DNA from 2 places in the Arhodomonas sp. AD133 genome. Region 2 is predicted to be linked to the other one. Evidence: predicted binding sites of a transcription regulator. Region 2 holds the regulator's gene; the other holds the start of a gene.
What was found. Region 2 encodes FliA, which starts transcription of late flagellar genes. Its sites were predicted from a motif close to GCTAAAGTTNNNNNNNNNNCNGCCGATA; they were not measured.
Positions count from the first base shown of each region.

Region 1: ACPEES_RS13405 (methyl-accepting chemotaxis protein) is a predicted target of FliA. The motif match lies at 1,919-1,946, and genes of this name have one in related genera.

Region 1 covers NZ_JBNAZM010000022.1:57,315-62,015, reverse strand. The annotation lists gene ACPEES_RS13410 (diguanylate cyclase) at 1-1,415, opposite strand, end outside; gene ACPEES_RS13405 (methyl-accepting chemotaxis protein) at 1,995-3,434, shown strand; gene ACPEES_RS13400 (SUF system Fe-S cluster assembly protein) at 3,577-3,912, opposite strand; gene sufU (Fe-S cluster assembly sulfur transfer protein SufU) at 3,920-4,366, opposite strand; gene ACPEES_RS13390 (aminotransferase class V-fold PLP-dependent enzyme) at 4,367-4,701, opposite strand, start outside.
Region 2 covers NZ_JBNAZM010000027.1:55,475-60,175, reverse strand. The annotation lists gene ACPEES_RS14790 (chemotaxis protein CheW) at 1-1,101, opposite strand, end outside; gene ACPEES_RS14785 (protein phosphatase CheZ) at 1,113-1,862, opposite strand; gene cheY (chemotaxis response regulator CheY) at 1,867-2,247, opposite strand; gene ACPEES_RS14775 (RNA polymerase sigma factor FliA) at 2,348-3,073, opposite strand; gene ACPEES_RS14770 (MinD/ParA family protein) at 3,070-3,909, opposite strand; gene flhF (flagellar biosynthesis protein FlhF) at 3,942-4,701, opposite strand, start outside.

The DNA of each region.
Region 1 (4,701 bases), on a different contig from region 2:
GTCACGTGAAAATGGCGCCCGGCGGCACCGAACGCCAGTCGTTCGAAGCGGGAACGCAGCCGATCGAGCACGGTGCCCGCCTCCGTGGCACCGATTTCCGGGAAAATGAGGGCGAACTCCTCACCACCCCAGCGCCCGGCAATATCCGTGCGCCGCAGACGCTCCGAGAACAGCCGCGCCAGCGCCTTGATGACCCGATCCCCGGCGGGATGCCCATAGGTGTCGTTGATCTGCTTGAAGCAGTCGAGATCCAGCATCGCCAGCGTGAAACGGCCACCGTTGCGCTGACGCATCGCGAACTCGCGCGCGAGCTCCTGTTTGAAACGGCCGTGGTTCAACAAGCCAGTCAGCGCATCGGCGGTCATGTGCCGCCGAAGTGAACGACCATGGCGAGCACGCGTTTCGGCGTGGTGCACCAGCGTCGCAACCGGCATGCACGGCGCGAGCGCGGCGTCTGCGCCGGCGGCGATGTACTCCGGAGCCTGCGCCTCCGGGACATCGATGCACATCACCGGCAGGCCCCCATGGGCCGGAATCTGCCGTATGACTGCGGTGAGCTCATCGGCACGACAACCCGGGAGCTCGACGCCCTGGAGAATCACGAGATCGGCCGGATAGTCTTCCAGACAGCCGAGCACGGTGGTGGGATCGGAAAGCGTCGTCACCTCCATGCCCCCGTCCACGAGCGCCCTTTCCACGACTGCGCCGTCGCTCGTGTGCCCGGCGAGCAAAACGACACGCAACGGCTCCGTGTGCTCTGCCGCCAGCACCGATTGCAGCGCGTCGAGCACGCGATCGGGTTCCACAGGCGCTCGCAGGTAGGCATCCGCCCGGATTCGCACGGCCGCCAGCCGGTTACTCACCTCGCCCGTGCCAAGCACGAGCACCCGCGGCGGGCAACTGTCCGGTGTTTCGCGCACCACCGACGCGAACTCGGTGGCCTCCGTTCGCCAATCCAGTAACACGGCATCGACGCCGTGTGCCATGGCGTCACGCAGCGCCGCAGCGTCGGCGGCGCGATGCAATCGATAGCCGAAATAACGCAGGGGCGGGGCGAACTCCACCCACAGCCCGGGCTCACCGGAGGCGAGCACAACCTGGCGAACCGGATCGGGACGCGCATCCGCGCGGGAGAGCGTCGCCAGTGCCGACTCGACGAGACGGGCGAACAGAAGGTCGCCTTGACGGCGCGCGTCGACGTCGATACCCGCGCCGTCCAGGCGTGCGCAGAACGCCGAGACTGCCCGCAACGCTTCACGAAGGCGGCTATCCGCACCGTCACCGGTGGCGTGCTCGAGCTCGGTGGCGAGGTGACCCAGCCGCACCCGTTGCGCCGGGTCACTGCGGCGACGGTAAGCGCTCCATGCCTGAACCACGGCAGCGACCAACTCGAATCGACGGCCGCTGCCCTGCATCCTTGACTCTCCCAAAACGGTGCCTCCTTGGCTACACGGGTCATACTAAAAGCGAGTTCAGTGAAGCAAATCACAATTTTGAAAACCTATCCAGTCATTTGGACGGGGAGTCGGATGCGCCCTGCCAATAGGCCGACGAATGGTATCAGGGTTCCATCCGGTTCCGCGGACACGCAGGGGCGCGCCGGAACCCGTGGCACGGGCTCCACGTCCGTCGTGGCAACGCCCGCCGGAACCACCTTGCGCCTTACTGACCTTTCGGTAAGGATTGCCGTGTCTCAGCGTTCGTCAGCGCGTCTGTTCGCTCCGACACGCCTCGTCGATATGCCGCCACAATGGGCTTGCGACATCCCGAGTCAGTGGCCGCAACGGTCAGGGGCACGTGGAGTACTGTGTAGCGAGGCCAACATGAGCGATGATCAATGCTGGCCCAGGCGCGCTGACGAGCGCCCGAAGGGAGCCGTCGTGCGGCTCCGGGACATGGCAATACTTTCGCAAAGGTTAGTAAAGGTGCGGCCCTGTCTGCCGATAATTCAGTGGGATATCAACAAATCGTGTAGCCGGGAGGAGAGAGCCGACATGGCGTGGTTTCGTCGAGCCGAGCAGGCGCGGGAGCATGAGCCGGAACGTGCACATCATCGTGGTCAGAACGAGCTCATCGCCCGCATAGCGGACCGTACCGGCACACTCGGACTGGAGCTGGTGGATGTGGCCGGGGCGGTGGAGAGCGTCAGTCAGCACGTGGACCGGGAGGCCGAGGCATTCCGCAATCTCGAGCAAATCGTCGGGCGACTGACGGAAACCAACCAGGCCGTTGACCAGGCGGCCAAGGACTCTCGCGAGGCCGCAGCGAGCGCGAACGCAAAGGTCGAAGACTCGCGCGAGACCATCGACCGTTCCATTGCGGACATCGAGACACTGGCAAGCACTGCCACGGACACCGGCGCACAGCTCGCGGAGCTCGAGGGCGCCCTGCAACGCATCAGCCAGGTCGCCCAGGGCATCGCGGCGATCGCGAAGCAGACCAACCTGCTGGCGCTCAACGCCACCATCGAGGCGAGTCGTGCCGGCGAAGCCGGCCGCGGATTCGCGGTCGTGGCCGAACAGGTCAAGGAGCTCGCACACCAGACCGGCGATGCCACCCAGGAAATCGACCACACGCTAGCCGACCTCGGCGAACGCGTCCGCCACCTGGTGGCCCGGGGCGAGAGCAGCCGCGATCAGGCCGAACGGGTCAACGAGGGCACCCGCACGATCCAGCAGGTCATGGAGACCGTCAGCACGGAGATGGCCAGCGTCAATGGCCGCTCCGAGGAAATCGCCTCGGCCGTCTCCGAGATCGACCGCTACTGTTCGGAGACGGCGACAGGGCTGGCGAGCATGTCAGAGGAGGTGACCACCTCCGCGGACAACCTCAGGCAGGCGAACGAGCGCGTTCAGCGGCTGCTCGGCGTGACCGAGGAGCTCGTCAACATCACCGTCGAGAGCGAGGCCGAAACGCCGGACAAGCCATTCATCGAAAAGGCTCAGGCAACCGCTGCCGCTGTCGGCGAGACATTCTCCCAGGCACTCGCCCGCGGCGAGATCAGCGAGGAGGCGTTATTCGACCGCGCCTACGAGCCGATCGCCGGCAGCGATCCACCTCAATACCTCAGCCGGTACACCGAATTCACCGACCGCGTGCTGCCGCCGATCCAGGAACCGGTGCACACCGGCGACGAGCGCATCAGCGCGTGCTGCGCAACCGATGACAAGGGCTACATCGCCACCCACGCACTGCACGTCTCGCAACCGCAGCGCCCGGACGACCCGGCATGGAACGCAGCCAACTGCCGCAATCGCCGCATCTTCGACGACCGTGTCGGCAAGGCGGCCGCCACCAACCGGAAGCCGTTCCTGCTACAGGTTTACCGCCGCGACGTCGGCGGTGGCACATTCAAGCTCTTCCGCGACGCCTCGGCGCCCGTCTACGTCAATGGCCGGCACTGGGGCGCAGTCCGGATCATCTACCGGCTCTAGTCGCGCACGCTCGGGAGATTGTCCGCGCGGACAAGCCAACGGGATGCCACAAACCGCCGTCCTGTGCCGGAACACCAGTACGGCCCGGGACGACCGCGGCATGCAGGCGTTCACGAAGACGGCACGTTCGGGTATTCGGGAATCAGAAGAAGCCGAGCTGCAGACGGGCCGCTTCGGACATGCGGTCCTGGGTCCAGGCCGGCTCCCAGGTGAGCTCGACCTCGGCGGCGACCACGCCCTCCACCTGCTCCACCGCCGCCTTGACCATGCCCGGCATCTGTCCGGCCACTGGACAGGACGGCGCTGTCAGCGTCATGACCACATCCACGAAGCCGTCATCGTCGGCGTTGATCTCGTAGATGAGACCAAGCTCGTAGATGTCCACGGGGATCTCCGGGTCATAGACACACTTCAACGCATCGACAATGCGTCCGCGCAGATCCACCGGTCCGTCACCCTGCACGTCGGGTTCGCTCATGGCCGCCCTACTCCGCGGTGAACTCGCCCTGTTCCTCGAGCGCGGCGTGGAACGTATGCCAGGCGAGCGTCGCGCACTTCACCCGCATGGGGAACTCGCGCACGCCTGCCAGCACCGCCACTTTGCCCTTCATCGGATCCGGCTCGACATCGTCCTCGGTAACCAGGGCGTGAAAATGATCGAAAACCTCGCGTGCCTCGTCGAGATTCTTGCCCTTGAGGACCTCGGTCATGATCGACGCCGAAGCGGTGGAAATGGCGCAGCCGTCCCCCTGGAAGCCGATATCCTCGATCAGACCGTCATCGTTGACCCGTAGCTCCACGCGCACGCGGTCACCGCACAGCGGATTGTAGCCATCGGCCTCGTGGGAATGAGGATCCACCCCGTGGAAGTTCCGGGGATGCTTATTGTGGTCCAGGATCACTTCCTGGTAGAGATCGCGCAGCTCAGACATTCAGCCGAAGAACTCCTTCACCCGATACAACGCATTGACGAGCGCATCCACGTCATCGCGGTTATTGTACAGCCCGAACGACGCGCGCACCGTGGCCGGCACGCCGAAGCGTTCCATAACGGGTTGGGCGCAGTGATGCCCCGCCCGCACCGCGACACCTTCCTGATCGAGAATGGTCCCGATGTCGTGGGGATGCGCGCCCTTGAGCACGAAAGAGATCACGCCCGCCTTCTCGCGCGCGGTACCGATGATGCGCAGCCCGTCGATCTCTTCGAGGCGTGCGGTGGCGTATTCCAGCAACGTATGCTCGTGAGCGGCTATGGTGCTCTGCCCCA
Region 2 (4,701 bases):
ACGCACCAGTACGAGCTCGCCGACCAGGTTCATGATGTCGTCGAGCTTGGCGGTGTCCACGCGCACGCTGGTCTCGCCGCGTTGCGGCTGTGCCGCCGGCTGACCGCCGCCGGGCTCCGCGGGCGCGCTGCCGCCGCCTCCCCCGCTGGCGCTACCCCCACTGCCGCCGGAAGCGGTCTCGCGTGTACCGGATTCCGGAGCCGGGGACGATTTCGCGGGCTCCGAGCGCTGCGGTGACGCCGCCCCGGCGGGCTCCTGCTGTCCGGCAGCACTGGCGGCCGGCGCCTCGCTACCAGCCTTCGGTGCCTTACCGCTGCCGTGAAGGTCGTCCAGGAGCTGCTCGAACTCGTCTTCGGTAATGTGCTCGTCACCATCGCCGCTCGCGGCGGGAGTGGCATCCGCCGGCTGCTGGGGCACACCGCCGTGCTGGCCGTCACCGTGGAGCTCGTCGAGCAGCCGCTCGAACTCGTCGTCGCTGATCTCGTCGCTGTCGCTCCCGGACGATTCACCGTCCGCCGACACGTCCCCGGCCTTCTGCCCGGAGGCGCCGTCGGAGGTTTCCTCACCACCGTCGAGGGCATCGAGCAGCGCCTCGAACTCCCGGTCGCTGATGTCGCCGGACGCGGCATCCCCACCCCCGCCTGCGGATGTGTTATCCGCCGAGGCCGTCGGCGTCGCTGCATCCCCCTCGGGCGCGGCGGGCATGTCGGCGTCGGGCTGGTTGTGCCGCCGCAACGACTGCAGCAGAGCCTCCGGCGCCGCCTCCAGATCCTGTGCCGCATCCAGGCGGTCGAACATATCGTTGACCACGTCCAGCGCCTTGAGCACATCATCCATGAGCTCGGGGTACATCTGCTTCTCGCCCTGACGCAGGAGGTTGAAGATGTCCTCCGTCTGGTGGCAGACGTCCACGAGCTCGTCCAGCCCCAGGAAGCCGGCACCGCCCTTGATGGTATGAAATCCCCGGAATACCGAGTTGAGCAGATCGCGATCCTGGGAGCTGCGCTCCAGAGCGACCAGTTGCTCGCCGAGGGATTCGAGGATCTCCCGCGACTCGACGAGGAAGTCCTGGACGATATCGTCCTGCGGATCGATGGCCATGCGCGCCCCCTTCAGAAGCCGAGACTGGAGAGCAGGTCGTCCACCTCATCCTGCCCCGACACCACATCCTGGTCCTGTCCCGGTACCGCCGGGCCGTGGACCTCCGGCTGACTCTTCTCGGTGGGTTTATCGGCAGGTTTGCTCTTTTCTTCAGTCATCCTCGGACCGGCGAGCCGCACGAGTCCGACCAGCCCGTCCTCGACCTCCTGGACGAGCGTCATCACCCGGCGAATGATCTGGCCGGTGATGTCCTGGTAGTCCTGCGCCATGAGCGCATCGGAGAGGGAATGGTTGAGCGCCTCGCCGTGGCTGCCGGCGAGTGCGAGAAAGCCTTCCACCTCCTGACTGAGCTTGCGGAACTCGTCGGCGGAAAGCTCACGACGGCGGAAGCGTTGCCACTGCTCGTGGAGCGAGTTGCCCTGCGCGCGCAGCTCGTCCACCAGGGGAAGGCTCGTCTCGATCGCCTCGAGGGTTCGATGCGCGGAGCTCTCGGTCACGTCGATGACATGGTTCAGCCGTTGCCTGGCGTCGGGAATCTCGCTGGAAGCGATGTCCGACAGACGGCTGTCCACGCGGAAAGACTTGAGTGCCTCGTGGAGCTCGCGGGTGAGCACGCCGATCTCGCGGAAGAGCTCCGTTTCGCGCAATCGGGTCAGCTCATCGATGGTCTCCTGGATCCCCTGTTCGTCACCGCCCTCGATGCGCTCGATGAGATCGCGGGCGAGCGCCAGGTATTGCTGGCTGCGGTCGTCGGTCGTCATGGCGCTAGCCCCCCGCATTGATGCGCTCGAAGATCTTCTCGATCTTCTCCTTGAGCGTCACGGCAGTGAAGGGCTTGACGATGTAACCGTTCACACCCGCCTGGGCGGCAGCGATGATCTGCTCCCGCTTGGCCTCGGCAGTGACCATGAGCACCGGCAGGTCGGCCAGATCCGGATCGGCGCGCACACCCTTTAGCAGGTCCATGCCGCTCATGCCCGGCATGTTCCAGTCCGTGATGAGAAAATCGAACCCGCCGCGCTGTAGCATCGGCAACGCGGTGTTGCCGTCGTCGGCTTCGGAGATGTTCTCGAAGCCGAGATCACGGAGCAGATTCCGGATGATCCGACGCATCGTGGAGAAATCGTCCACGACGAGGATCTTCATGTTCTTGTTCAATGCCACGCTATTCCCCCTGAGCGAATTCGCGGTAACCGTGCCGGCGGCCGGCGCCTCTCGGGTGCGGAGGGCCGCCGGAGATGCACTCTCACCTCTCTATCCAATCGGCAAGGTGCGCACGAAGCTTTAGCATGATCTTGCCGTGAATCTGGCTGATGCGGGATTCGCTGACACTGAGCACCTCGCCGATCTCGCGCAGATTGAGCTCCTCATCGTAATAGAGTTGCATCACGAGCTGCTCGCGCTCGGGCAGCTTGGCGACGGCTGCAGCGAGATCCGCGCGGAAGCCCCGGTCGGCGAGCACATCCTGCGGCGACGGGCCGTCGCCCTGGGGCTCGTGGGCCTCGCCGGTCGTCGGATCCTCCTGGTCGATGCTGAACAGCCGGGCGCTGGCAGCGTCGGTGAGCGTAGCGTGGTACTCGTCCAGCGACACCCCGAGCCGCTGAGCCACCTCCGCATCCCTCGGCTCGCGTCCGAGCTCGTGCTCCAGCGCCTGGATCACCTCGCCCGCCTCGCGCGAGCGCCGGTGCACCGATCTCGGCGTCCAGTCGAGGCGACGTATCTCGTCGAGCATGGCGCCGCGAATGCGAATGCCCGCATAGGTCTGAAAGCTCGCCCCCTGCCCGGCATCGAACTGGCGGGCGGCCTCGAGCAACCCTACCATGCCGGCCTGGATCAAATCCTCGAGCTGCACGCTCGGCGGCAGGCGGTTGGCGAGGTGATGCGCGATTCGACGCACGAGCGGCGCGTGGCGCACCAGCAGATCGTCACCGCATTGTCCCTGCACGGCTTCGTACATCGAGGGTCCGTTCATCCCGCGAACTCCCCTACCCGGCTGCCATAGCGGATCACCCGCTCGACGAAGAACTCGAGCTGGCCGTCGGCACGGCTCGGCAGCGGCCACTGCTCCACGCGATCGGCGAGTGCCTGGAACGCCCGGCCCGACGGGCTACCCGGATACAGCGACACCACCGGTCGCTGGCGCTGCACGGCTGCGCGCAGGCGCTCGTCCTCCGGGATAGCGCCGGCGTACTCCACGGTGACGTCGAGAAAGCGGTCGGTGACCCGCGCGAGCTTGCCATAGAGGTCCTGGCCCTCACGCGGCCCGGGCACGCGGTTGGCCACCATGTGAAAGCGCGTCACGCCGTGGTCGCGGTTGAGTACCTTGATGAGCGCGTAGGCATCGGTAATGGACGAGGGCTCGTCGCAGACCACCACGAGCACCTCGCGGGCGGCACGCGCGAAGCTCATCACCGAATCGGAGATACCCGCCGCCGTATCCACCAGCAGGTAATCCAGGTCCACGGACAGGTCGCTGAAGCTGCGGATGAGTCCCGCGTGCTCCGCCGGGGAGAGCTCCGCCATGCGCTGGGTACCCGACGACGCGGGCACGATGTGCACCCCCTCGGGACCGTCGAGCAGGACCTCCTCGAGGCTGACCTCGCCGTCAAGCACGTGCGAGAGGTTGCGCCGCGGCGACAACCCGAGCAGCACATCGACGTTGGCAAGCCCCAGGTCCGCGTCGAAGAGCATCACGCCACGGCCCGCACGCGCCAGCGCAGTGGCGAGGTTTACCGAGAGGTTGGTCTTGCCAACCCCGCCCTTGCCGCTGGTCACGGCAATCACTTTGACCGGTTTCGGCTCCGACATGCGTCTCAGTCCCGCCGCTTGATCCATGCCCCTCAACCCCGCCGCGCCGCAGTACCCGCGAACGCCACGGCGAGGGATTCGTCGTCTTCGGTGGCCGCCTTGTAACGCTCGGCCAGCGCCTCGGCCTCTTCCAGCAGCGCCTCGGCACGGGCCGGGCGCAGATCCTCGGGCACACGCTGGCCGTGAGCCACGTAGGCCACCGGCAGGCGGCTGCGCATCACGGCAGTGATCGCGCCGCCCAGGCTCGTGGCCTCGTCCGTCTTACTCAGGATACAACCCACCGGCGCAACAGCGCGAAAAGCGCGTAACGTCTCGATCAACGCCGAAAGCTGCGTGTTCGCCGAGAGCACCAGATAGGGCCGCACCTGCCGCTCGCCGGCGGCGAGAGTGCGGAACTGCTCGGCAAGCCGCATATCGCGCTGGCTCATGCCGGCGGTGTCCACGAGCACCAGACGCCGGTCGGCGAGGTCGGCGAGCAGCGCGGTGAGCTCCTCGCCGTCGGCCGCGGCATGCACCGGCACACCGAGAATGCGCGCGAAGCTGCGCAGCTGCTCCTGGCCACCCACCCGGAAGTTGTCAGTGGTCACCAGCGCCACCTGGTGACGGCCATGGCGCAACGCCGCACGCGCGGCGAGCTTGGCGACGGTGGTGGTCTTGCCCACGCCGGTGGGCCCTACCACGGCCACCACGCCGCCCTGGTCGACGATCTCGTCGTCGGCGGTGGGCAGGTGACGGCGCACCAGCTTCATGGCCTGTCCCCACGCCTGCTCCAGGTCCTCCTCGGCCCCCACT